Regions from separate parts of the Aerococcus sp. UMB1112A genome, predicted to be linked through region 1. Evidence: predicted binding sites of a transcription regulator. Region 1 holds the regulator's gene; each other region holds the start of a gene.

Region 1 (4,561 bases):
TTATACTTCTATGATAATAGTTCAGTTTCGAAATTTCAAGCCAAACGACTCGAAAAGTTTTTGGTATTTGTAGTTATAAGTAAAAAACAAGAACCCTCTTCTGAGAGTTCTTGCTTCTTCTTTAATCAGTGGCTTAGTACATGCCACCAGCCATAGCACTTGGGTCAACTGCTGGTGCTTCTAGTTCTGGTTTATCCGCAACAACACTTTCTGTTGAGAGGATAAGGCCTGCAACTGAGCCAGCATTTTGTAGGGCTGAACGCGTTACCTTAGTTGGGTCAACAATCCCAGCTTCAATCATATCTACCCATTCATTGTTTTGGGCATTGAAACCAATACCTAGGTCTTTAGAACGGAGGCGTTCCACAATAACTGAGCCTTCTAAGCCAGCATTTTCAACAATTTGGCGGAGAGGTTCTTCCAAGGCGCGGGCTACAATCCGAGCACCTGTTGCGGCGTCACCTTCCAGCTCTTCGGTTGCTTTTTCAACTTTTTCTTGAACGTTCATGAGAGCAGTACCCCCACCAGCAACGATACCTTCTTCAACTGCTGCACGGGTTGCATTCAAGGCATCTTCAATGCGGAGTTTACGTTCTTTTTGTTCAGATTCAGTTGCGGCACCGACTTTAACAACGGCTACCCCACCAGCTAATTTAGCTAAGCGTTCTTGGAGTTTTTCACGGTCATAGTCAGATGTGCTTTCTTCGATTTGTTTACGGATTAAGGCAATACGTTGTTCTAATTGTTCCTTATTGCCGCCACCTTCAACAACTGTGGTGTGGTCCTTGGTTACAGTAACGCTACCAGCCTTACCTAAATGGTTGATGGTTGCGTCTTTCAATTCTAAGCCGAGATCTTCAGAGATCACTTGACCACCCGTTAAGACAGCTAAGTCTTCTAGCATTTCTTTACGACGGTCGCCGAAACCTGGTGCTTTAACAGCAACCACATTCATGGTCCCGCGTAATTTGTTCAGTACTAGGGTTGGGAGAGCTTCCCCATCTACATCATCAGCAATTAAGAGCAGTGGGCTACCTTGTTGTAAGATTTGTTCAAGAAGAGGAAGGATATCTTGGATATTTGAAATCTTACGGTCTGTTAAGAGAATGTAAGGATTTTCCAAGCTGGCTTCCATTTTTTCATTGTCTGTTACCATATATTGGGAGAGGTAACCGCGGTCGAATTCCATCCCTTCAACCACATCTAAGGTCGTATCGATAGACTTAGAGTCTTCAATGGTAATCACACCATCTTCGCCAACCTTGCCCATAGCTTCAGCAATTAGCTTGCCGACTTCTTGGTCACCTGATGAGATAGCGGCAACGTTAGCAATGGCATCTTGAGATTCCACTTGAACAGAGTTTTCCTTCAAGCCTTCAACAGCTGTCCGGATTGCTTCGTCAATCCCGCGGCGAACGCCGACAGGGTTAGCACCAGCGGTCACATTCTTCAAGCCTTCACGAACAATCGCTTGGGTTAGGATTGTTGCAGTAGTGGTTCCGTCACCAGCTACATCATTGGTCTTAGAAGCTACTTCAGCGACTAATTTAGCCCCCATGTTTTCGAAGTGGTCTTCTAATTCGATATCTTTAGCAATGGTTACCCCATCATTAGTGATCAATGGTGAACCATAGCTTTGTTCGAGGACAACGTTACGTCCCTTAGGCCCCAAGGTAATCTTCACCGTATTCGCTAACTTGTCCACACCGCGCACTAAAGCTTGACGGGCATCTTCTGAAAATTTAATATCTTTTGCCATTAAAATTCATGCTCCTCTCGATACACAAGTAATGATTCAATCTTTAAATTTAATTTTTGATCTAGTCTTCAATGACAGCGACAATATCTTTCGCCTTTAAGATGAGGTATTTTTCACCAGCATATTCCACTTCATTGCCGGCATATTTTTCAAATAAGACAAGGTCATCTTTCTTAACTGGACTTGTGAAATCTTCTGTTTCATCTGCAACTGCAATAACACGTCCCACTTGGGATTTTTCTTGGGCTGCAGATGGTAGTATAATACCAGACGTTGTTTTTTCTTCTTGTTCTTCAAGCTGAACAATCACACGTTCATTTAAAGGTTTTAACATAATTCACATTCCTCCATCAGTTCCAAAAACAATTCACTTTTTATCGTTAGCACTCACAACTTCCAAGTGCTAACTTACATTTATTATCTTAAAACATTTTATTTTAGAATGCAAGTCTTTTGTTGACTTTTTTTGACCTTTTAGCCTTTCTTTAAATTTTCCGCCAAAATAGCTGATCTCACTTGTCTTTTAGCTATATTTTCGTTACATTACATATTACGATGCAAGATTAAAAAGGAGTGTTGCTATGTCTTTACAATCACTAGTCATGAATATTGTGCTAAAAATCATCCTGGCTGGTCTCTTCCTCTCCCTGGCTATTTCAATGGTCAGTGAAAACGGTTGGTCCTTCCTTCCCTTCATTAATATTCTCTTAGCAAGCCACGATATCTTCCAAAGTATCCAATTAATTCGAGCCTACCAGAGAATCAAAAATCTATAAACCAGATAAGTCGGCTTAAAAGCCATTAATCAAAAAGTGCCCCAAAGAGAGCTACTTGGCTCCTTTGAGGCACTTTTTTGATCGTTTTAGGCTAGAAAGTTTTTCTCCTTAGTGGTTGGTCACGTAGTAGATCAGCGTTTGTAATTCATTAGCTAAGTCAACTGTTTGGACAAAAATATCTTTAGGAACATTAAGTCGGCTGGCCGAAAAATTCAAAATACCCTTGACGCCAGCTTCTTCAAGCTGTGGCACCACACTCTGAGCAGCCTGACCTGGTACGGCCAAGATCACGATATCGATCTGGCGCGCTTCCAATTGGTCAACTAACTCGTCCATACTATAAATCGGAACCCCCTCATGAATCTTCCCCACCTTATCTGGGTCAATATCAAAAGCGGCATTAATATGAACATTGTTTGACTGCTTAAAATTATAAGAAATTAAGGCATTCCCCAAATTCCCCACACCGATCAGAGCGACCATGGTGAGCTGGTCTTGGCTCAGTAGGCGGCTGAAAAATTCAATTAAATGATCAATTTCATAACCATAGCCCCGTTTGCCTAAAGTCCCAAAATAAGAAAAATCACGTCGGATGGTGGCACTGTCCACTTTTACCGCATCAGAAATCTGTTCGGAAGAGACACGGTCCATCCCCATTGCCTTGAAATTCTTCAAGCATCGATAGTAGATTGATAAGCGTTTAGCTGTTGCCTTTGGTATCTTTTTCACTAGAATCCCCCCTGTTTGTTCAATTGTGAAAAATAGAATAGGAATATTTTACCAGGATTTCGACTTTGGAGCAAATCTAAAACTTTAATTTAAGCTTAAGCCGAAACCATAAGTGTAGCTATTTCCCGCACTATCTTGATAGGCATAAGCGCGGTCCATATACTTGTCCTTATCGTAGCCTGGTACATCATTTGGTGAGGCACAAATGCCTTCATCATTAACCGCAATCACGTCATCATTGGCAGGTAGGGTTAGAGGCAATTTCCCCTTGGCAGGGCAGGCCCCTGTATAGACATCAATGATGGCCTGGATAAAGCTATTGAAGCTGGCAGTTAAGGCATCAGCTAAAGGCTCAACATTTTCCAAGATAAATGGCAAGTCGAGGTTAACGTTAATAATCGTATGGTCAACCGCTGCTTGGATGGCCTTCACCCGGTCGAGGTCCACGTTGGTTGCTTGGTGGATCTGTAAGTCCAGATAGCCTGAAGTGGCTTCGAAGTAAGAACCCGAGATTGGTTCTAAGAAGAGTAAGGCAATATCCGCTTCGTGGTAGTCCGTCACCAGGTCAATCTGTGGGAAGGCCTTGCGAATCTGCTCTGGTAATTCTTGGTTCAGTTCATCGGTATTACCGAAGATTCCTTGCTTGCGGCGGCTGGCCATTTCCTCTTCATTATAGACCTTGGTAAAGATTTCCGCATAAACTTTTTTGCCCGCTAACTTGTCCTCAGTCAAAGGCAAGAGCTCTTGGTCATTCTTCAAGAGAACCACCGATTCCTGGTGGGCCTGATAGGCTATCTCGCGGCTATCTTCCGTATTGGTGATAGCTTCTGCCTGGTCAATATCTTGGTAAGGATTCTCGAATAAGCCGAGAGCAAAAAGCTCCTTCAAAGTGCCTTCCAAACGGGCATTCACTGTCTCTTCGTCGACCAAGCCCTGGGTCATGGCTTCCTCAAAGGCTTCAACCTCTGTGGTCCCCGAGACAATATTCGTCCCCGCCTTGAGCATCTTAGCTACCCGCTCCGGCTTAGTTAGGTCTTCAACACCCCAGGCACAAGCATCCAAGACCCCTGTATCTGAGTTGATATAGCCCTTAAAGCCTAGGTCATCACGCAAGAGCTCTTGGAGGAATTGGCGGTTGTAAGCAAAAGCAACATCCTCTTCAAAACCTGCTTGGAAGGGTTCTTGGGGCAGGTTGGATTTTTCCTGGCTAGGAATCGCATAGTAAGGCATGATCGAGCTTGGTTGGTGCTTAATAGCTGCCTTGAAGGGTGGTAAGTGATAGGTCTCTAAACTATTA
Region 2 (4,561 bases), on a different contig from region 1:
ATGGTTCACCAACCATTGCCAAGTCGCCTTCTTCATAGTAAAGCTTGGTTACTTTCCCTGTTACAGGAGAGGTAATTTCTTCAACGGATTTATCGTTTTGGATCTCAACGAGTGTATCTTCTTCTTGGACTTCGTCGCCGACTTTGACGTCCCATGCAACGATTTCGCCTTCTGCCATACCTTCGCCGACATCGGGCATATTAAAAATGTAAGCCATAGTTTGAGTTCTTCCCTTCTATCTCTCAATACCTGTCTAAACTATCCTGAAATGATAAAGCTCAGAGCGGTTAAGTTGCCCTAACCGCTACCAAGCGTCCTTAATCAATTAGAATTCAGTTGCTTTCTTCACTGCTTCTTGGATATCTTCAGCATTTGGTAACCAAACGTTTTCAGCTAAACCAAATGGGAAGACAGTATCTGCAGCAGATACGAATTGGATAGGTGCTTCTAAGCTCAAGATATTGCGTTGTGAAATTTCAGCAATCACTTGGTTACCCACGCCTGCTTGACGTTGAGCTTCTTGAACCATTACCACACGGCCTGTCTTGTCAACAGAAGCCCCGATGGTTTCCATATCTAGAGGTTGAACGGTACGTAAGTCGATAACTTCAGCTGAGATGCCGTCTTTTTCAAGGGCTTCAGCAGCCTTCAATGCTTCACGCACCATGTAGCCGTAAGCAATGACAGTCACATCATTACCTTCGCGGGCAACATTGGCCTTGTTCAATTCAATTTCATATTGTTCTTCTGGAACTTCTTCACGGAATGACCGGTAAAGTTTCATGTGTTCTAAGAAGACAACTGGGTCATTGTCGCGGATAGAAGCGGTCAAGAGACCTTTTGCTTCGTATGGGCTTGATGGGATAACCACTTTAAGACCTGGAGATTGGGCCATTAAGCCTTCAAGGGAGTCCGCGTGCATTTCAGGTGTGTGAACGCCCCCGCCGAATGGTGAACGAACGGTAATAGGCATATGGCGGGTGCTACCCATACGGTAACGGGTACGTGCCATTTGACCAGAGATGGAGTCCATAACTTCGAATACGAAACCGAAGAATTGGATTTCCATAACAGGACGGAAGCCTTGAAGAGCTAAACCAATGGCTAAACCACCAATACCTGATTCGGATAGAGGTGTATCGCTGACACGGTCTTCACCATACTTGTCGTATAAGCCTGTGGTGGCACGGAATACACCGCCGTTTTTACCCACATCTTCACCAAAGATTAAGACTTTTTCATCGCGTGCCATTTCTTGGTCTAACGCTTCTGTAACGGCTTCAACCATTGTTTTGTTGCGGTTGTTCTTTTTAGCCATGCTTATTCACTCTCCTTTGCTTCATATTGTTCGATTTGTTCTTTAATGTTTTGACCAGGGTTTTCGAACATGTTCTTCAAGAAATCAGAAACTTTTTGTTGTGGGGCAGCTTCTGCCTTTTGAATCGCTTCTTTGATTTCTTCTTTCACTTGGTCAACATATTCAGTTTCCATGTCTTCATTCCATAGACCCTTGTCTTCCATGAACTTACGCATACGTAAGAGAGGTTCACGGCCGGTCCATAGTTCGATATCTTCATCAGTCCGGTAAAGTTTAGGGTTGTCACCTGATGTTGAGTGAGCACCTAAACGGTTGGTGATGGTTTCAATCAAGACAGGACCATTACCAGCAGCGGCATATTCACGTGCTTGTTTAGCTACAGCGTAAACAGCTAGGGCGTCGTTACCGTCAACTTGTACCCCTGGGATACCTGCTGCCACAGCTTTTTGAGCTAAGGTCTTAGCAGCGGATTGTTTTTCGCGTGGGGTTGAGATTGCGAAACCGTTGTTTTGGATGAAGAATACGATTGGTGCTTTGTAGCGGCTTGCATAGTTCCAGCCTTCATAAGAGTCACCTTGGGATGAACCACCGTCACCAGTGTAGACATAAGTCACATTGTCGGAACCATTTAATTTTTGGCCAACAGCATTACCCATAGCTTGGATTAATTGAGCACCGATAATGATTTGTGGTGGCATCGCATGTAGGTCTTCAGGGTAGTCGTTCCCTTCAACGTGTCCACGTGACCAGAGGAAGCCCTTGTAGATAGGCAAGCCTTTAGCGATTAATTGAGGAACGTCACGATAGCCTGGGAATAACCAGTCACCTTCTTCGAAAGCATAAGAGCTCGCCATTTGGGAAGCTTCTTGCCCATAGGTAGGTGCGTAGAAACCTAAACGTCCTTGCTTAGCGAGAGCCATAGAACGTTCGTGAAGCGTCCGAGAGAACACCATCCGTTTCATTAATTCAACTAATTCATCGTCTGATAAATCAGGCATAATCTCTTCATTAACGACTTTCCCTTCTTCGTCTAAGATACGAACCATTGGGAAAAGCTCGTCAATTGCTTCCAACTGCGCAGCATAATCTACTGGTTGTTTAGCCATTTATAATCATTCCTCTCTTATAATTGAAATTCTTTCAGTAATAAATCAAGTGCATTCAATTCTGTATCAATTAAATGCAGCCCTCTGTTATAAAGTATCATTTTAGCGTATAAAAAGCAAGTCTTATAGCTTGTCCAAGCAAAAGTTCTTTTATAGTACAGAAAAATTAATGAAAAGGCTGTCTTTTCTATACTTTGAGCCTTTTTTCACAAAGTTTGTTCTTATGACAAGCCTATGATCTCAGGCCTTTAAATGCGATTTTTGTTCTTATTCGTAAATTAAATCATTTAACTGTACCAATCATTTTGGATCATCTGTTATAGTCTCATCTAGGACAAGGAGCAAAGTAGCCTGTTTTAAGCGTTTACACGGCCTAATCCTTTGAAAGCTTTTTCGCGAGCTGTTTTTTTCGCCTTAAATATTAAGCAAAAGCGCTAAACATTTCCCGGCTTTAACGGTATAATGAGGGGAAGACATTTACTAGACTAGAAAGGATGTTATATCAATATGATTACAATGGATGATATTATCCGGGACGGCCACCCCACCCTGCGCAAAACCGCTGAGAAAGTGACCTTCCCTCTGACTGACGAGGACCGCGCCTTCGCCCAAGACTTAATGGACTACCTGCACAACAGCCAAGATGAAGAAATCGCTGAAAAGTACGGCCTCCGTGCAGGCGTAGGCCTGGCTGCTCCCCAAGTCAATGTCTCCAAGCAAATGACCGCCGTCCTGATCCCTGACCTGGAAGACCCAGACGGCAAGATTATAATGGAAGAAGTCGTCTGCAACCCGCGCATCCTCAGCCACTCCCTAGAAAAAGTGGCCCTACCGAGCGGCGAAGGCTGCCTGTCCGTCGACCAAGACGTCCCTGGCTATGTGCCTCGCTATGCGCGCATCACCCTCCGCTACCAAGACTTGGAAGGCAATGAGCACAAAAAACGCTTCAAAGGCTACCCCGCCATCGTCCTCCAACACGAAATCGACCACCTCAACGGCATCCTCTACTACGACCACATCAACCAAGACAACCCCTTCTCCCTCGACGAGAACTCATTTGTATTGGGAGAAGAATTTTAAGGATGAAGGATCAACAAGCTAGCCAGACCCTGGCTAGCTTGTTTTCTTTATGGTGAGGGTGTGGGAGCTTGCCTAGTAGAGGTTCAACTTGTTAATGGAAGCCGCATTCGCAAGTTGCCGACAGCCTACTTGCTAATGGAGGCCTGATTTACAAGTTATCGGCTTCCTAGTTGCTAACAGAGTCCTCACTCGCAAGTACCGGCAACTCACTCGCTAACAGAGGCAGCTAGTTTTTTTCAAACTTGCTTGATCGCTTTTTGGTATATAGGTGTAAGATATTTCGGATTAAAAATATTTTACAATTGTAAGCCTTTATTTTATGGTGGAAATGTAGGATGTAAGAATGAAATTATCCTATGTAAACTAAGGAGGAATGTTTGATGTCTTATAATCGTTTTGTTGATAAAGTGGTTATCGTTACCGGGGCAGCCTCTGGTATTGGTGAAGATGCTGCCAAGTCTTTCGCTGCCGAATCTGCTAAAGTCGTTGTGGCTGATATTAATGAAAAAGAAGGCCAGCGCGTTGTTGACGAGATCCAGGCAGCTGGGGGCGAGGCTATTTTTATCCAAGCTGACTCTGGCCAAGAGACTGACAACCGCGAATTAATTCAAAAGACTGTTGACCACTTCGGCAAGCTAGATGTCATGGTAGCCAATGCGGGAATTAATATTGAAGCGAAGATTGCCGACCTCTCAGTCGAAGATTACAAAAAAGTGCGGGCCATTAACCTCGATGGGGCCTTCTACGCGAATAAATTTGCTGTCGAACAATTTCTAAGCCAAGGTGGCGGGGGTGCTATCGTTAATATTGGCTCCATTCACTCCCACGTGGCACGTCAAGGCTTAACGGCCTACGCCACCACTAAGGGCGGTATCCAAATGTTGACCAAGCAGGTGGGAACCGATTACTTGGAAGAAGGGATCCGCTGCAACATGGTCTGCCCTGGTTATATCAATACACCTCTGACAGAAACCGTTGCTCCCGAAATTCGTGAAAAATTAGCGAGCTTGCATCCGATTAACCGCATGGGAGAAGTCGATGAAGTTTCTGCTGCTAT
Region 3 (4,561 bases), on a different contig from region 1:
TTAAGCTTAGTCTTTATTCTTATTTTGGCTAGCCTATCCGTAGCCTGCCAAATTTTGATTCCGATTCAAATCGGTGAAGCGGTCAACCAGGTCCTCGGCAGGGGGCAAGTCTATTTTTCTGGCTTATACCAGCAGCTGGCTTATCTCTTGGTCAGTGCCGGTCTCGCCGCCCTCTTTATGTGGGGGCAAAACCGACTGATTAACCAGCTGAGCTACCGACTTATGGGCCGTTTGCGGATTGATCTTTTTAAAAAGCTGCAAAAATTGCCCTTGAATTTTATCGCCCAGCATGCCCATGGTGACCTAGTCAGCCGAGCGATTAATGACGTGGATTTGGTGGGAAATGGTTTGGTCCAAAGTTTTACCAATTTTTTCTCCGGTCTAGCAATGATTATAGGGGTACTAGTAATGATGCTGTCTATCCATGTTCGCACAGCTTTAATTGTCATTGTTCTGACACCTTTGTCGATTGCGGTGTCCAGTTTTATCGCCAACCGCACCTATCGCTTTTTTCAGACCCAGTTAGCTTTGCGCGGCCAGCTCCATGCCTATACAGAGGAGCTCGCAGCTAACCAGCTGCTCGTCAAGAGCTTTCAGTATGAAGGCCAGGCGGAGGAAAACTTTAGTCAGCTCAACCAAGAACTCCACGAATCCGGCATTTGGTCCCAGTTTTACGGTGCCCTAGTCAATCCTTCAGCCCGAGTGGTCAATAGCTTAGTTTATGGGGCAGTCGGGCTCTACGGTGCTTTTGCAGTTGTTTCCGGTCAACTATCGGTGGGGATCTTTTCCAGTTTCCTCGCCTATGCTAACCAATACAGTAAGCCTTTTAATGATATATCCGCGGTGGTGAATGAGATGCAGACAGCTCTCGCTGCTAATGAGCGAATTTTTGACTTGCTGGGAGAAGAAGAGGCCGGCAATTCTTACCAAGTTGCTCAGATCCCTACTTTTAAAGGGCAGCTTAGCTTTGACCAGGTCGCTTTTTCTTATCAGAAAGAGCATCCATTGATTGAAGACTTCTCCTTAGAAGTTCAAGCAGGGCAAACAGTTGCTATTGTCGGACCAACCGGAGCAGGCAAGTCAACCTTGATTAATCTCTTGATGCGCTTCTATGAGCTCGATAGTGGGCGTATCCTAATTGATGGGGTGGATAGCCGCCAGCTGGACAAGAACTATCTGAGACAGCTCTTCGGAATGGCCCTGCAAGATTCCTGGCTATTTGAAGGGACCATCTACGACAATATTGCTTACGGCAAGCCTGACGCGACTTATGAAGAAGTGATTGCAGCAAGTAAAAAAGCTCGCCTCCACCCCCTTGTCCAACAGATGGACCAGGGCTATGACAGTCCCGTCCAAGTCGCTGGAGCTAACCTATCTTCTGGCCAGCAGCAACTAATCTGTATTGCCCGCATCCTGCTGACGGACTTTAAGATGCTTATACTCGATGAAGCAACGAGTTCCATCGACAGCTTAACGGAAGCCTTGGTCCAAGAAGCTTTTGACCAGATGATGCAAGGGCGGACAAGTTTTGTTGTCGCCCACCGCCTATCCACCATTCAGAATGCCGACGTGATTCTCGTCCTTGACCAGGGGCAAATCGTTGAACAAGGTAAGCATGAGGATTTACTCGCCCGCCAAGGCTTCTATTATCAGCTCTATAATAGTCAGTTTAGCCATTTCAGTAAAGAATAGAACAGACAAAAAGCCAGGTCAATCAGCTTATAGGAAGTGATTGACCTGGCTTTTGTTATAGCTTCTAAAAGCTTACAGATTATTTCTCTAGGATAGTTTTGTTAACAACATTAAGGTCTTCATCTAAATCGTAAACGATAGGTTCACCAGTTGCAATTTCAACTGAAGGAATATCTTCGTCAGAGATGTTTTCTAGGTATTTCGTAATGGAACGGAGGCTATTGCCGTGTGCCACAACTAAAACATTTTTGCCTTGTTTTAATTCAGGAGCAATGTGGTCTTCCCAGTAAGGTAGGGTACGGGCTAGGGTATCTTTTAAGCATTCGCCAGCAAGCAGACGGTTTTGGTCTAAGTCAGCATAGCGTGGATCATCGATGCCTTCTTCAGCTAATGGTGGGCGAACATCGAAGGAACGACGCCAAATGTGGACTTGTTCATCCCCATATTTTTCAGCAGTTTCAGCTTTATTTAAGCCTTGTAAGCCTCCATAATGACGTTCGTTTAAGCGCCAGTTTTTGTTGACGGGTAAGTAGAGACGATCCATTTGGTCTAAGACATTATAAGTCGTTTGGATGGCACGTGATAACATGGAAGTATGAACCGTGTCGAATTCAATACCAGCTTCTTTAAGGTCTTGACCAGCCTTTTGAGCTTCTTTAACCCCTTTTTCTGAGAGGCGAGGGTCTAACCAACCTGTGAAAACATTGGCTAAGTTTAATTCACTTTCGCCGTGACGGATGAAAACTAATTTCATTATAAAATTCCTCCTAAAAATAATTAATGAACAAGCATTATTATTCACCAAAGCAAGTTTTGCTTTGCTATCCTATATTTTACGCTATTTGCCGATGAGGGGCAAATGCTTTTGCAAATATCCATTAATTAAAAGCGCTTCCATAAAATATTATTAAATTTTAATAAATTTCCACGTGAAAAGTGTAGCAATCTGTTTGGTAAGCTGTTATAATTAGAGACAGATCTGTTATATTGTGAAATAAATTACAAAAGGAGATGAATTTATAATGGATACGACTAAAGCATGGAAAGGCTTCACTGGTAAGAAATGGCAGGAAGAAGTTAATGTTCGCGATTTTATCCAAAATAACTATACAGAATATACGGGTGACTCTTCATTCCTAGAAGGGCCAACTGAAAATACTACTGAATTATGGGATCAAGTGATGGACTTAACCAAACAAGAACGAGAAAATGGTGGTGTTCTTGATATGGATACCAAGATTGTATCAACTATCACCTCTCATGATGCAGGGTATCTTGATAAAGATAAAGAAAAAATCGTTGGGGTTCAAACTGATGAACCGTTTAAACGTTCCTTACAGCCATTCGGTGGTATTCGGATGAGTGAACAAGCTGCTAAATCTTATGGCTATGAAGTTGACTCTGAAATTTCTCATATCTTCCGTGATTGGCGTAAGACCCACAACCAAGGGGTATTCGATGCTTACACACCTGAAATGCGTAAAGCTCGTCACAACAAGATCATCACTGGTTTGCCAGATGCTTATGGTCGTGGTCGGATCATCGGTGACTACCGTCGTGTTGCCCTATACGGTATTGACTTCTTAATGGATGAAAAATTACAAGAATTCAACGATGGTGATGGCATGGATATGTCACAAGATGTTATCCAACACCGTGAAGAGTTATCTGACCAATACCGTGCTTTAATTGAATTAAAAGAACTTGGTAAGACATATGGCTTTGACTTAAGCCGTCCTGCAGAAAATGCTCACGAAGCTATCCAATGGTTATACCTAGCTTACCTAGCTGCCGTTAAGCAACAAAATGGGGCTGCAATGTCATTCGGACGTACATCTACCTTCTTGGATATCTATATCCAACGTGACCTTGAAAACGGAACTTTAACTGAAGTTGAAGCGCAAGAACTCATCGACCACTTAATCATGAAATTGCGTATCGTTAAATTTGCACGTACCCCTGAATATAATGAACTCTTCTCTGGGGACCCAACTTGGGTAACTGAATCGATTGCAGGTATGGGCTTAGATGGACGCTCCTTAGTAACTAAGAACAGCTTCCGTTACCTACAAACCTTGAAGAACATGGGTACAGCTCCAGAACCAAACTTAACTGTTCTTTGGTCTAAAGACTTACCAGAAGGCTTCAAGGAATTCTGTGCGGAAATTTCAATTAAGACCAGCTCTATCCAATACGAAAACGACGAAGTTATGCGCCCACAATACGGTGATGACTATGGTATTGCCTGCTGCGTGTCTGCTATGGAAATCGGTAAACAAATGCAGTTCTTCGGTGCCCGTGCTAACTTAGCTAAGACTTTACTTTATGCTATTAACGGTGGGGTAGACGAAATTTCTAAAGTACAAGTTGGCCCTCGTTATCAACCAATTGATAGTGAATATCTCGATTACGATGAAGTTATTGACAAGTTCGATGATATGATGGACTGGATCTGTAAACTTTATGTGAATACTTTAAATGTTATCCACTACATGCATGACAAGTATTCTTATGAAAGTCTTGAAATGGCTCTCCATGATTCTCATGTTAAACGGACCATGGCAACTGGTATTGCTGGTTTCTCCGTAGCGGTTGACTCACTTTCAGCAATTAAATATGCAAAAGTTAAACCAATCCGTGATGAAAATGGGGTAGCTGTTGACTTCGAAATTGAAGGCGACTATCCAAAATATGGTAACAACGATGACCGTGTTGATGAAATTGCGGTTAAACTCTTGAAGAAATTCATGACTAAGATCCGTAAGACACCTACTTACCGTGGTTCTGTCCATACAACTTCTATCTTAACCATCACTTCTAACGTCGTTTATGGTAAGAATACAGGGTCAACTCCTGATGGTCGTGAAGC
Region 4 (4,561 bases), on a different contig from region 1:
ACGTTCCAACTGATGGGCAGCTAGGTTCTCACGGCCTTCCCGCTCCGCAATCTGTTGGTTGCGGTAGGTGTCCACGAGAAAGATCCAGAGTTCAGGAGCCCGGGCAATATATTCTTGCTTGCCCACTTCAGCGATGGCATGGCGCTTGTCCGGATCCTTCACCCGAATAATTGAAGCCATCTGCATCCCCTCACTCGTTGCTGTCCGCATAGCCACTTCCGCCAATTGGTCAACAATCTCTTCAGGCACCGCTTGATCCTTGAACTCGCGAATCGTCCGGTGGTCCAACTGCTTATCTAGCCATTCATTTGCTGCACACATTACCGTCACTCCTTACTTCTGACTCGAAAGAATCCAATATCCTTTCTTGCGTTCAATTTCTTCCACTTGACCAAAGACTTCTTCCATCTTCTTCCGGGCGCTAAGAGCTCCTTGCTTCTTCTGGATCACTACCAGCAAGAGCCCGCCAGGCAAGAGCTGGTCATAGGCCCCTTCTAGGAACTGATGGACCACTTGCTTGCCGGCTCGGATAGGGGGATTCGTGAAGATCGCCGCAAAGCGCTCGTCTGTAATCTGGTCATAAGCTGACGACCGGCTGATGGCAACATTGGAGACCCCATTCAGGGCCGTATTCTCCTGAGCTAAGTCCAGGGCCCGTTCACTCACATCCACCATACGAATGGTGCGTTCAGGGTATAGACGCCCGAGCACCGTTCCTACTGGGCCATAGCCACAACCTAGGTCGAGGAAGGGACCCTCTGGAAAGTCTAAATGAGCGGTAGTCTCTAATAGCAAGCGTGAACCAAAATCTAAGCGGTCTCGCGAAAAGACTCCACTATCCGTGGTAAAACGAAAGCTCTCCCCAAAAAGCTCCGTCTCATAGGTCTTGAGATCATGAGCCAAGTCACGATTGTCGTCAAAATATTGGTGTGCCATAAGCCAACTCCTTCACTTTTTTCAATTTTATCTTACTAATTATAAGTTTAAATAGCAAGAAAAAACTGTTCTGGCTGACTTCTCCGTCAGCAAAACTTGTCCATAAGAAAAGAGCCCAGTAAGCCGGGCTCTTTATGGTAAAAACTTTTGTAAAAGCTTAGACGACTAACAGATCGCAAACTTTTATTTTCTATTAATAGATGTCTGAAACTTTTCTCTCTTGGTCAATCACAATGTAAAGGTGGCCATTTTCTCCAACTTTAGAAGACATATATTTATTTTCCAAACCGTCTTCATCAACAGGTTCAAAGGGGAAATAAATTTCGCTCTCTTGACCGTCTGACCAAGATAAGGTTACCCATTCAATTCCTCGGTTACGAGTAATGGTTTCAAACATCCCAGTTTCAAGGCCACCTTGGTCAATGGAATCGGATTGGAAAGTATCAGCATCTGGTAAAATTTCCACTTTAAGACTTTCTGCTGGATTAATTTCAAGGATTTCGCCACCGTTGATCCGGCCTAAACTATTCGAAACACGTTTGATCCATAAGTCTCCGATGTGTTCAGCTGAAACTTCCCACTCGCCACCGTTACGGAAATGAAACTTAAATACTTCTGCCTTTCTCATATCTATACCACCTTTTCAATTTTTGTGAATTTTTTCACTACAATTAGTATATAGGAAAAACGATCAAAAATCGAGTATAAAGTCATATTTTATGAAAAAAGATTTTAGGAGCGCTTTCAATAATTGTTCGGAAAGTTTCTTTACACAAAAAGTGGCTAGAAACAAAGCTCCAGCCACTCTTAAAGAAGTCAAAGGAATTTTCTTAAAGGGTCGCCCCTTTTAATCTTTCAGGTCAATGACCATCCGGCCGCGAATTTGGCCTTTTTCCATTTCGTCGAAGATGTCGTTGATGTCTTCCATAGGGCGCATGTGAACTTGGGGAACAACCTTGCCTTCTGCGCCGAATTGGAAGGCTTCAGCCAGGTCTTCTCGAGTACCGACTAGGGAACCAACGACCCGGATACCATCCAAGACCAAACGAGGAATGGAGAGGTCCATGGTGTCGACAGGTAAACCAACTGCCACAACCGTTCCCCCAGCCCGGACCGCATTAACAGCTGAGTCGAAGGCTGCTTTGTTAACGGCTGTCACCACTGCGCCGTGAGCGCCACCGGTTTTTTCTTGGACGATCTTAGCCACGTCATCTGTCTCTGGGTTCAAGCAGATATCAGCTCCAAATTGCTTGGCAAAATCTAATTGGCCTGGGTTAATGTCAACCGCCGCGACCTTCATATTGAAGACATTCTTGGCGTATTGGAGGGCTAGGTTGCCGAGACCGCCCAAACCAAAGAGGACCAGCCATTGCCCCGCACGAACTTGGGATTCTTTGAGGGCCTTATAGGTTGTCACCCCAGCACAGGTAATCGAAGAGGCCTCCGCTGAACCTAAGCCTTCTGGTACTTTAACCGCATAGTCAGCTGTGACGATACATTCTTGGGCCATGCCCCCATCAGCCGTATAGCCAGCATTCTTCACCTGGCGGCAAAGGGTTTCTCGACCGGAGATGCAGTATTCACAGTGCCCGCAGCCTTCGAAGAACCAAGCCACACTCGCTCGGTCGCCTACCTTTAAGGAAGTGACTCCTGGGCCAACTTCCTTCACGACGCCAATTCCTTCATGGCCTAGGACGACACCCGAAACATCGCCGAAATCAGCATTCTTCACATGTAAGTCGGTATGGCAAACCCCGCAACACTCCATATCGAGCAGGGCTTCCCCATATTCTAGAGGTCTGAGCTCTTTATCAACAACTTTAGCTTTATGGTCTTCGGTTGCAACAATTGCTTTCATACTTTCTTCCTCCTTTAATTGCTTAAGACAATTATAAGCAAATCTTGTGAATGAGTGAACACTCTCTATTCAATTGATGAATGAAACTTTATTCCGATGACCACATTTGCATAGTCCCTAATTTTTTCGCATTTAATTCGGCATACCTAAAAATAACTTCTTGCATCGCTTAAAGATAAGCGTATGATATATATGAATGCAAAATCATTTAGTATAGAAAGTGGTGTTCGCTTTGTCAAAAGAAAGTCCCAACCATCATTTATTCGAGCATGCCAATGGCCCTTCCCTAGAAGAGATCAACGGCAGTATCAGCGTCCCCCAAGGCAAGGGCTTCTGGCGCACCCTACTCGCCTATTCCGGCCCCGGTGCCTTAGTCGCTGTGGGTTATATGGATCCGGGCAACTGGTCCACTTCCATTACCGGTGGGCAAAACTTCGGCTACTTGCTCATGTCAGTTATCCTCATGTCCAGCCTGATCGCCATGCTCCTCCAGTACATGGCAGCCAAGCTCGGCATCGTCACCCAAATGGACCTGGCCCAAGCCATCCGCGCCCGAACCTCCCGCCCTTTAGGCTTCATTCTCTGGATCATCACGGAACTTGCGATTATGGCAACCGATGTGGCAGAAGTCATCGGGGCAGCCATTGCCCTCTACCTCCTCTTCCATATCCCCATGTTCCTAGCTGTCCTGATCACAGTCTTCGACGTCCTCCTGCTCTTACTCCTCAGCAAGGTCGGCTTCCGTAAGATCGAAGCCTTGGTCGTCTGCTTAATCTTTGTGATCTTATTTATCTTCGTCTACCAAGTCGCCCTCTCTAAACCTGACTGGGCGGCGCTCTTGGAAGGCTTCATCCCAACTGGTAAAAGTTTCGCCAGAGAACCTGAAATTGGCGGCCAGACGCCCTTAACCGGCGCCCTTGGAATCATCGGGGCTACCGTGATGCCCCATAACCTCTACCTCCACTCTGCTGTCTCCCAAACCCGGCAGATTGACCACCAAAAGCCCCAAGCCATCCAATCGGCGATCCGTTTCACTACTTGGGACTCCAATATCCAATTAACCCTGGCTTTCTTTGTTAATGCCTTACTCCTCATCATGGGGGTTGCAGTCTTTAAGACTGGCACGGTCACTGACCCCTCCTTCTTCGGCCTTTACCAGGCCCTCTCCCAACCGGACGCTATGGCAACGGGACCCCTGGCGGCTGTTGCGCGGACGGGCCTCCTCTCTACCCTCTTTGCCCTGGCCCTCTTAGCCTCTGGACAGAATTCAACCATCACTGGGACTCTCACTGGCCAAGTTATCATGGAAGGCTTTATCCATATGCGGATGCCAATCTGGGCCCGTCGTTTAACCACCCGCTTGCTCTCTGTGATTCCGGTCATTATCTGTGTCTGGGTGACCCAGGGCCAGTCCACGGTTGAAGAGCACACTGCCTTGAATAATCTCATGAATAATTCCCAAGTCTTTTTAGCCTTCGCCCTCCCCTTCTCCATCGTCCCCTTGCTCATGATGACTAACAATAAGCTGGAGATGAAGGGACGCTTTAAAAACTCCCTAATTATCAGCGGGCTAGGCTGGCTGTCCGTTGTGAGCTTGACCTATCTCAACTTAATCGGCCTGCCCCAACAATTCGAAGCCTTCTTAGGTGACCAAGCCAGCGCCACAGCCATCTCCTGGTCCCACCAAGTCGCTTACCTCGTCATTGTCCTTGTTCTCGCCTTGCTTGCCTGGACTATCATCGGCATCCACCAAGGAGAAAAACGCCT

What was found. The regulator Rex, encoded in region 1, represses fermentation and respiration genes when NADH is low (regulators of the CRP and FNR family bind a similar motif). The targets are predictions, from matches to a motif close to TTGTGAANTANTTCACAA.
Region 2: pdhA (pyruvate dehydrogenase (acetyl-transferring) E1 component subunit alpha) is a predicted target of Rex. The motif match lies at 2,619-2,636, and genes of this name have one in related genera.
Region 3: pflB (formate C-acetyltransferase) is a predicted target of Rex. The motif match lies at 2,680-2,697, and genes of this name have one in related genera.
Region 4: adhP (alcohol dehydrogenase AdhP) is a predicted target of Rex. The motif match lies at 2,839-2,856, and genes of this name have one in related genera.

The regions. Positions count from the first base shown of each region.
Region 1 covers NZ_JASPDS010000022.1:6,523-11,083, reverse strand. The annotation lists gene groL (chaperonin GroEL) at 134-1,759, opposite strand; gene QP860_RS09250 (co-chaperone GroES) at 1,821-2,093, opposite strand; gene QP860_RS09245 (hypothetical protein) at 2,341-2,535, shown strand; gene QP860_RS09240 (redox-sensing transcriptional repressor Rex) at 2,644-3,270, opposite strand; gene QP860_RS09235 (glycoside hydrolase family 3 protein) at 3,349-4,561, opposite strand, start outside.
Region 2 covers NZ_JASPDS010000016.1:2,337-6,897, reverse strand. The annotation lists gene QP860_RS08430 (dihydrolipoyllysine-residue acetyltransferase) at 1-217, opposite strand, end outside; gene QP860_RS08425 (alpha-ketoacid dehydrogenase subunit beta) at 326-1,318, opposite strand; gene pdhA (pyruvate dehydrogenase (acetyl-transferring) E1 component subunit alpha) at 1,321-2,424, opposite strand; gene def (peptide deformylase) at 2,932-3,504, shown strand; gene QP860_RS08410 (SDR family NAD(P)-dependent oxidoreductase) at 3,885-4,561, shown strand, end outside.
Region 3 covers NZ_JASPDS010000002.1:163,128-167,688, reverse strand. The annotation lists gene QP860_RS01960 (ABC transporter ATP-binding protein) at 1-1,692, shown strand, start outside; gene gpmA (2,3-diphosphoglycerate-dependent phosphoglycerate mutase) at 1,772-2,449, opposite strand; gene pflB (formate C-acetyltransferase) at 2,715-4,561, shown strand, end outside.
Region 4 covers NZ_JASPDS010000015.1:36,382-40,942, forward strand. The annotation lists gene QP860_RS08325 (nitroreductase family protein) at 1-321, opposite strand, end outside; gene QP860_RS08330 (class I SAM-dependent methyltransferase) at 334-936, opposite strand; gene QP860_RS08335 (hypothetical protein) at 1,130-1,564, opposite strand; gene adhP (alcohol dehydrogenase AdhP) at 1,784-2,794, opposite strand; gene QP860_RS08345 (Nramp family divalent metal transporter) at 3,015-4,561, shown strand, end outside.